Regions from separate parts of the Peribacillus sp. RS7 genome, predicted to be linked through region 1. Evidence: riboswitches for the same ligand, from Rfam matches in the RefSeq annotation. Region 1 holds a riboswitch; the other holds the start of a gene.
The links. Region 1 has a riboswitch for S-adenosylmethionine ahead of ACDZ29_RS13205 (sugar ABC transporter substrate-binding protein). Riboswitches for the same ligand answer to the same signal wherever they lie in the genome.

Region 1 (4,782 bases):
CAACCGCGGAGGATATTTATAAATCCGTCGATACGAATGAAGCGGTTTTGAAAACGGAGGTTCTATTGCAACTGTTTTCCCTGTACATAGTGGAATCTAGAAATGATTTGGCTTCCAAAGTCGTGAAAGAAGCAGTCGAGTTTCAACCTGACTACCCGAATGTCACGGAAATAGCACGCGCCTTTTTTGAAGAACAAAAGGATTGGAACAGTGCAGTGGTATTAGCGGCAAATGAAAGTATCCGGACAGAATCAATGGGCTGGTTCGATGTGCTTAAAACGTATATCCAGCAGGGTGTTGCCCAATCGATGGATCCGGATTATTTTTCAACTGTCCTTGGTTCGCTATACACACTGGACCAGGATCGTTTCGAAAAAGTGACGGTTGCACTTTGGAAAAATTATAAATATACGGATTCTTATTTTGAATGGCTAAGAGTGATTAATAACTTGATAGATACCATCGAATTAAACCAAGGGGATGTATGGGATGAGCTTTCCGTCTATTACAGGGATGCATATGCAGGTCTATTAGAAGGAACGCACCTAATCAAAGATTTAAGCCCCGTCGTGCCAAGGTTGCTGGAAAACTGGCTGAAAATCGCAGATGGGGAGCTTTCGCTGTTTGCAGCGGCATCCGCGTTGTCCTGGAATGAAATCTTCCCGGATACGATTAATGCGCTTGTCATTCAGGATGCAGAAAGCCTGTTGGCAAAATCGCCTAAATTGGGAGGCGGACTGGAAGCGGGAGAGAAACTGTTCAATTCCATTATCCAATGGGCTGAAGAGAATGATTTAAGGGTTGGCAATAAGCTTAAATGGATGGTCGAAGGGCTTAAGGATACTAATAATTTCAATCTTCTTCTTGTGGGAAGTACAGGAAATGGCAAGACATCCTTCATTCAGTCAATTGTTGGCGAGAGCATTGCTGCCGAAGATCATTCATCCCTAGTCAGTGTCAAAGACGGGGATGATTTGGAAATCCTAGAGATTACAGATACAGATAGCAAAGTGGTCATGGAGCTGGCTGAATTGGATGAAACACGCCGTCAGCGCGGGACTATTGTCGATGTGACGATTATCAGTGACTACCTTAGAAATAATGGTCTGCGATTATTGGATACACCGGGGTTCAATGGGGAGAAAAGCGTGGAATCCGATTTCCAAGGCTATTTACATGGCAGTGATGGCCTGATGTTCGTTCTTGATGCCAGGGCGCCTTTCACCGGCAGTGAACGAGATCTATTATTGGAAATTCAAATGATGGCTCCGAAACTGCCTATCCACTTCTTATTGAATAAAATGGATACGATATATAGTGATCAAGTCGCAGTCCGGATGGAAGACGAAACATGGGATAAAGTGAATGCATATTTCCCGAATGCAAAAGTATTCGCTTTCTCCAAACTTTATGACAGCAAGCAGCAGTTGAAGGACCTTTCAGCATTCCTTCAATCGAATTATCAAGATGATAATTGGAAAGAAAGAAGATCTGAAAAAATCCTAGCGTTCATTCGTAAAACTTTATCTTATCTGTTAGAAAAGCGGGCAGCCAATGAACGGAAATGCGAGCATTCCATCTCTTGGAATGAACAGATGGAGGTCAAACTGAATGGTGCGGTCAATCAACTGGCGGATTTGGAAAAAGAAAAAAGTGAAAATATCATAAGGTCTTATCGTTCGCTTAAGGATGAAGTGAAAAATCAGCTTTCTTCTAAAATTCCTGAATTGCTGAGGGATTGCTCTAAATCGTTAACGGAAAGCAGTGATTTCAGTCAGGTCCATGTACAGTTAAACCAGGAAATGAATGAGCGGATTCAAGCATTCATTTCTGACAAGATCATGCCTCAATATTACCGTTCTCTTCAAGATTGGATTGCCAGTTCCCAAATGGAGTTCTCACAAAGCCAGCAGTTTATGGATGAAATGAGTGCCGGGTTCAATGAATTATACAAAGAAGAACGGATCACGCTGGCAGGTGACTTTAGGGTATTGGATGACTGGCGCCGTGATGCCGACCGGATGACAAGCAGTATCCGCATCGAAAACGTTAATATCCTTTTGCGCAGAACTCCATCACAATTGCTGCTTAAAGGAGCAGGGAAGCTGTTTGGGGCGATACCACAAAATAAAGCCAATATGTACAATCGTTATAAGAAATACCTGGAAAGTGAAGATTACCTGGATGTTGCCGAAATGATCACGGAACGTTTCCTTACCCAATTTGGATTGTTTGAAAAATCTTTGGATCGGGACATCTCACTTTTCTATCGCAGTTCCTTTGCCTTACTTCAAAAAACGATAGAGCAAACGCAGACAGAAATCAAAGACTACCAGGCTGCATTGGAGCATATGAAAGAAAATCCGGAAGTTTACCGTGACCCGATCACTTTGTTCGAAGTGAAATTACGTCAGTTGGAGAGACTTGAAAAAATCGAGAAAAAGCGTCTAGCCCAGCTGCAAAGAAAATGAAAAATAACGGGGAACATTTTAAATATTCGAAAAACTATTGACTTTACGACTATATCCCTATAAAGTGATAATTACGAAAAACGTAACACAATATATTCTCTTATCAAGAGTGGCGGAGGGACTGGCCCTAAGATGCCCAGCAACCGTTCCATTAGGAATTGGTGCTAAATCCTGCAAAACAGAAATGTTTTGACAGATAAGAGAGGGATAAGTCTGCAAAACAGCTGATTAAACCTCTCTATATTAATAGAGAGGTTTTTATTTTGGGACTTACACCAACTTAACTGATAAGACTAATAAGAAAATATGGAGGGGAACAAGATGAGAAGGTCTATTAAAGGGATATTCATTTCAGCCATCGCTTCGGCTTTGCTTTTAACGGGTTGCTCTACAGGGCAGAGTTCCACAGAATCGAAGAAAGAAGAAAAAGTATCATTTGAAAATGTCCCGGAAAGATTTGCTAATGGGGAAGGAGCCAAAATCAAAGTGATCCGTAAAATTGGCGGTGATGATCATACGGCCCAATACTTAGCAGGAGCGAAGGAAGAAGGAGAAGCACTGGGGTTTCAAGTGGATACATATACAGCCAATGGTGATACGGCTAAATTTCATGATGCGATCGCACAGGCTTTGCAGGAAGATTATGACGGCTATATCATCTCCCATGGTGATGATGCAGCAACAGTGAATGACGTTCAAAAGTTGGTTGATGCAGGCAAAAGCGTTGTTACATTCGATTCAATAAGCGATCTAACTAAAATAGAAGGCGTAACATTAACATCACAGGATGATGAAGCGTTGGCAACACTGGCTCTTGATAAACTGATAGAAGAACAGAAAGGTGAAGCGGCAATTGCGTATCTTTGGGTGGATGGTTTCCCTCCAATGGTGAGAAGAAATGCTGTTTATCAGGAAAAATTAAAAGAAAACCCTGGAATTAAAGAAGTCGAAAGATTCGGAGTGGCGTCTGCAGATACTTCGGTTCAAACACAAAATGCTGTAGCCGCAATGCTGAATAAATACCCTAAAGGTAAATTGGATGCCATTTTCGCAACATGGGATGCCTTCGCTATCGGTGCCGCCCGGGCAATTAAAGAAGCGGGACGCGATGAAGTGAAGATATACGGAATTGATGTGTCGAATGCAGACCTTCAGGAAATTCAATCAGCTGGCAGCTCATGGTCCTACACGGCAGCAGTCGATCCCAAGTTGATCGGTGCAGTGAATATGAGGATATTGGCGAAAAAATTAGCGGGCGAAGAAACGCCGCAAACCTATGACTTAGAGGCTTCACTTATTTCACAAAAGGAAATCCAAGCTTCAAAAGAAGCGGTAAATATGGCAAATCTGTCTGGTATTGTCGAAGGATGGGGTGTATCAGCGGAATTTGAAGAAGATTGGATGAAAGTTTTGAAAGATCATTATAAAAAGTAAAAGGGGACACTCTCTTTCCAGTGAAGGGAGTGTCTGTTCAATAAGGGGGAATGGACATGGGCACGCAACTAGAAATGAAGAAAATCTCGATTGAATTTCCGGGGGTGAAGGCGCTTAGTGAAGTTGATTTTTCTGTACAATCAGGGAAAGCCCACGCATTGGTCGGTGCTAATGGAGCAGGGAAATCGACGTTAATGAAAGTTTTATCGGGAGCCCATGTTCATTATTCAGGTGACATATTCATTGATGGGGTGAAGCAGGATATCCGCTCACCAAAAGAGGCGCAGGAACAAGGCATTCAAATTGTTTATCAGGAAGTGGATACGGCCCTCATCCCTTATTTAACCGTTGGGGAAAATGTGATGTTGAATGATATTGTCCAAAACATGGGAAAAAAACAGATGGTCCAATGGAAAGAGCTGCACAATAAAGCCTCTTGTATTCTTGAAGATATGAAAATTCGTGTCCCTTCGAAAAAGCTGGTAAGAGACCTTACCTTGGCTGAAAAACAGATGGTCCTGATAGCAAGAGCCGTTTCGACAGAATGCAAATTCCTGATTCTCGACGAACCAACTGCTCCGTTAAGTCATACGGAGACGACAGAGCTTTTTCGAATTGTAAATGAATTGAAGCAAAAAGGCGTGGGAATCATTTTCATTTCACATCGTCTGCCCGAGATTTTTGAAATATGTGAGGAAATTACGGTCATGAGGAATGGGGAGCGTGTCACTTGTCGAAAAATGGAAGACATCACCCGTAACGAAGTGGTAGAGAATATGCTCGGGAAAACCATGGAGGAACAGTTCCCTGAAGTGAATTCTTCAATTGGCGACGTTATTCTTGAAGTGAAGGGATTGTCAGATGCAGAGAAAGTTAA
Region 2 (4,782 bases), 1.7 Mb from region 1:
ATGACACCCAACGGTTGATAACTTCCATCCGCCAAGCCGATAATTCCGGCAAATACGATTCCGATGGATAGGACCAGGAACACATTTACACCTGCCAATGCAGTGATCAATACACAAAGATATGGAAGGATCTTCACCCAATTATAAGAATGTTGAGCGATGGCAGCTTGTTCACCCATTGTTAAAACTCCAAGGATGACACATGTGATGATGGCCGCAGGTAAAACAATGAAAAAATTCACTTTGAACTTATCCTTCATTTTCGTTCCCTGCGTACGAACTGCAGCGATTGTCGTATCTGAAATGAAGGAAAGGTTATCCCCAAACATCGCACCACCAATAACGGCCGCCATTGAAAAAGCAAGCGAAATATCGGTTTGCTCACTAATTCCCACCCCAATAGGTGCTAGTGCTACAATCGTTCCCATGCTCGTCCCCATGGATAGAGAGATAAAGCAAGCGATGATGAAAATCCCTACCATTAATAGATTTTGCGGAAAAACCGCTAAGGCAAGATTCACCGTAGATTCAACTGCCCCCATGCCATTTGCAACTTCGGCAAAAGCGCCTGCCAAAAGGAAAATGATAACCATTAACATAATATTGGCGTCCCCGGCACCTTTACAGAAGATATCAACCTTATGATTGAGTGTCTCTTTCCGATTCATTGCCAATGCAGCTGCCGATGCAATTGAAATCGCTACAATCACCGGAAAAGAATAAAAATCTTTAGTAATGATTCCGGACCCTATAAATAAAATTAAAAAAACGACAAATGGGACCAATGCCCACGGATTCCCTTTATTGTTTGCACTCATGATGAACACCTCTTTTTATTTTTCCCATGACATGTGTCACAGCACTTATTCTTCTAACATTTTTCGTAAATAACACCTTCATGGAAGCTATAGCTAAAAATACTTTCAGCATAAAAAAGACCTCTTCCATTAAACACAACAAGAAGAGGTCTTTTAATTTATAAAAAACGCCCTCCTTATCTTTCAGGCAAAAATCAGCCTGCTGGATTTGGCACAGCACTCCTATTAAAGTCTGCTGCCGAGACATCTTCGGGCCAGTCCCTCCGTCTCTCTTGATAAGAAGATTTAAATTATATAATGATATTATCAAATGCACCGGTGTCCAAGAGAAAAGAAGCAGGCTGGTAAATTGCTATAACCGCTCCAAGTTTACCTCTGTCCACTCTCGGAAAGTGACATCGAAAGCCTTATTGAAAAGCAAATATAAGAGTACAGCATTTTATGTATTTTCGCAAGGTTTAGTTTAAAAGCATTTCAAGTGTGGACCTTAATATTATAAACGGACTTTTACATGTACAGTAAATAAGGTTTTTGGGTTAATTGTGATATTTGGATGAAATCTCGAATAATGTCATTTGTCGGGACGGAACTAAAATAAAAAGAGGTCTAAGGACCTCTTAGCAAATTTGTTGTATTAGGTTTGGTGAATTATTTTTAGTTGAATTCACATCAGTCGATACCTCAAATGCTTCCATTTGTTCAGAATCGAATGATTTTAAATACTGCTGCAGAAAGGCAGGATCATTAATGGATGGATTCAACCAATCTTTTTCATCTTCAGGTTTAAGGATGACAGGCATGCGGTCATGAATGCTGGTCATTAGCTCATTAGGAACGGTTGTTATAACTGAGCACGAATAGATGTTGATTCCTTCTGGAGATTTCCAGGATTCCCAGAGACCGGCCATTCCAAATGGCGCATGATTTTTAAGCTTTATTCGCATGGGTATTTTTCGCCCGGGTTCCTTCTTCCACTCATAAAATGAATCAGCGATTATCAAGCATCGTTTCTTCTTATACGCATTCTTGAAGCTTGCCTTCTCAGCAATGGTTTCCGCTCTGGCATTGATCATTTTGTAGCCCAGTTTTTCATCTTTTGCCCAGAAAGGAATGAGTCCCCACCGAAGATATCCAAGTCGATTCCTTGCCCCGTCATTAATGACGGATAGCACGGAGTGGGAAGGTGCAATATTGTAGCTGAATTGGTATTCTTCATCAAAAGGTCCTTGAATATTAAACCGTTCTTTTATTTCTTCAATGTCCGTGAAAAGCGTGAAACGTCCGCACATAATATCGCCTACCGTTTTAGGATTTATTACAGTGTAACAAATGGGACGGGCAGGTACAAATCAGCGTTCTAAAATCCTGATGTCGGTAAATGGTTGATTAAATAATTCGCTGGAAATCAAAAGTGTGCCCAGGACTTCCCTCTCATCTTCAGCTTTAATGATTTCTGACAAAATTAAGGTACTGCCATTCCTAACCGTTACATTATATTCATTCATAGGATCCCCCTCATTAGGCTAGATGGTTGTTATTATAAACCAAAAACCCACAAGTATCATTATTGACCTTTAGTAGAGTCGTAGTTAATCCACTAATGATGAGTCTATATAAAAGTTCACCGCTATTTACATATACATAAAAAAGACTGTCCATGAATGATCACAGACAGTCTGGTCAAAAGGTTTTTCACTTCAACAAATTTTTACTGATAATGATAATCGGATAGCAAAAAGGTCGATGAGGAATGCCTCTTGTTATTGCGTGGGAGATACCCATAATCCATGTCCATATATTATTTAAAATTCAGCAAAACCTCATTTATTAAATGTGCTGCCAATGTAACCGTTTTATTATTTTCGTCCAAAGAAGGATTCACTTCCGAGATATCAAAGGAGAGGATCTTTTCATTTGATACGACATGCCTAATAATCGCACGGACCAATTTCGGATTAAGTCCAAACGGAGAGGGTGCACTTACCCCAGGTGCGTAGGCTGAATCAATAACGTCCGTACATAATGTAAGAATAATGAAGTCATTTTTCTTAACGAATTCATTTATCCGCTGCTTGGTTTCATCCATTTCGTTCAATGACAAATCTTCTTCCAATATGTAATCGACCTTATTCCTCTCAGCAGTTTCAAACAGGGCCTTCGTATTTCCCTGTTTCTGAATTCCTACACATAAATATCCACACCTTTGATCCTCGTCCAAAATCTGCTTAAACATCGTTCCTGATGAACTTTCTTTTTCATAAGGCCTCATATCAAAGTGAGCATCAATATTAATGATTCCTAACCTAGCCTTTGGTCCAATGTATTTTCTAATCCCAAGATAATGGCCATAAAAGGTTTCATGTCCTCCGCCAAGTATGATAGGAATCGCTTTACTCTCCAATATTTTAGCAACAGCTGATCCCAGTTGAGTTTGGGCAGCCTCCATCTCTGGACCTTCACACGTTACATTTCCAGCATCTAACAGCTCGGTTTGGGAAGATAAATGACATGGTAATTTTGCCAAGGACTTCCTAATGTGATCAGGACCCTCTGCAGCACCAATCCTGCCTTTATTCCTTTTGACTCCTTCATCACATTTGAAGCCAATCATTCCAAAGGTTCTGGATGCTTCGGAAGAGATGGGTAATTCCGAAATCGGTGCCAAACGTACTCGTTGGTGGTATCTGAAGCTGTCCATGTCAGTATGGGAATCAACCCTTCCATTCCAATAATCCAAATTCGGTTTAATATACATAATTTTCTCCTTTATTTTAAAAATTCCAAAATATCTTTTTTAAAAATTATAAATGAGATAATATATAATTACCAATACTAAATTTTAATATATCTATAGTTTAAAGCTATAGAAAGGAGAATATATGGATTTGCGCCAACTTCGTTATTTCACTACCATTGTCCAAGAAAAGAATTACTCCCAAGCTGCTAAAATACTACATATATCTCAACCTTCCTTAAGCAATGCCATCATGAAATTGGAAAAAGAAGTTAGTTTGCAGCTTTTGGAACGTAATACAAGGGGGCTAGAGCTTACGGAAGAAGGGGAGATTTTTTATACGAGATCTGTTGACCTGTTAAGAAAATTCAATAATATGCAAGTGGAACTTGAGGAAATGAAGGATGTTGGAAGTGGAACAGTATCAATAGGTTCCATTGAATCATTCAAATTTTGGTTCCCGAAGTTAATCAGGAACTTTAAAGTCAATTATCCTAATATTCATATAAAAGTCAGGGAAATATTAGGGGAAGAGAAAGTTATCGATTCGTTAAATCGGTATAATGTTCATTTCACCATCACGAACCAGCCCATTAACAACGAGGAAATCGTGTCCACCCCCCTATATAATGAAAAATTCATGCTTTTGATCCATAAAGATGATGAGTTAAACAAAAAAGAGTCCATCACTTTCCAAGACCTTGCAAAGAAAGAATTGATCATCAGTACAACTGGATTTCAAACAAGAGATGATATCTTAAAAGCATTTAAGGATGAAAATGCAATTCCCAATATCTTATACGAAATAGAAAGGCTTGAAGCAGCTTGCAGTTTGGTGGAAGAAGGACTTGGGGTTACAATTTTACCGGAAAGCTATATAAAATCCGCTGCAACACGCAATACTGCAATTCGTGCAATAGATTCGAATTCATTGGAAAGGACTGTTTACCTGGCCTATTTGAAAGATCGATATCTGTCTCCTGCAGTATGTAAGTTGGTAGAGGAAATACATAGCTTTTTTAAGTGGGATGTTAGGAACGATGCCTAAATGCTGATTCTCTACTTTAAAGGAAAAGACACCATTGCTCATTGTGATTCACTTTATACAAAGAAAATACTTTAGACTTCCTGCCAATGAGCTAGGTTTCCCACTCATATTTGCAGGAGGTTCATGTGTTTTCACTATCCATCCGTATTGTTTTTCCTCACTAATAAATAACGTCCTAACGC

Region 2: linked by a shared signal. The riboswitch ahead of ACDZ29_RS21625 (Na+/H+ antiporter NhaC family protein) and the one ahead of ACDZ29_RS13205 (sugar ABC transporter substrate-binding protein) in region 1 are both predicted to bind S-adenosylmethionine.

Annotation. Positions count from the first base shown of each region.
Region 1 is NZ_CP168135.1:2,602,939-2,607,720, forward strand. Features, by position in the region: gene ACDZ29_RS13200 (GTPase domain-containing protein) at 1-2,471, shown strand, start outside; SAM riboswitch class I at 2,569-2,674, shown strand; gene ACDZ29_RS13205 (sugar ABC transporter substrate-binding protein) at 2,793-3,905, shown strand; gene ACDZ29_RS13210 (sugar ABC transporter ATP-binding protein) at 3,962-4,782, shown strand, end outside.
Region 2 is NZ_CP168135.1:4,323,682-4,328,463, reverse strand. Features, by position in the region: gene ACDZ29_RS21625 (Na+/H+ antiporter NhaC family protein) at 1-818, opposite strand, end outside; SAM riboswitch class I at 992-1,100, opposite strand; gene ACDZ29_RS21620 (SOS response-associated peptidase) at 1,436-2,107, opposite strand; gene ACDZ29_RS21615 (hypothetical protein) at 2,168-2,323, opposite strand; gene hutG (formimidoylglutamase) at 2,617-3,573, opposite strand; gene ACDZ29_RS21605 (LysR family transcriptional regulator) at 3,698-4,600, shown strand.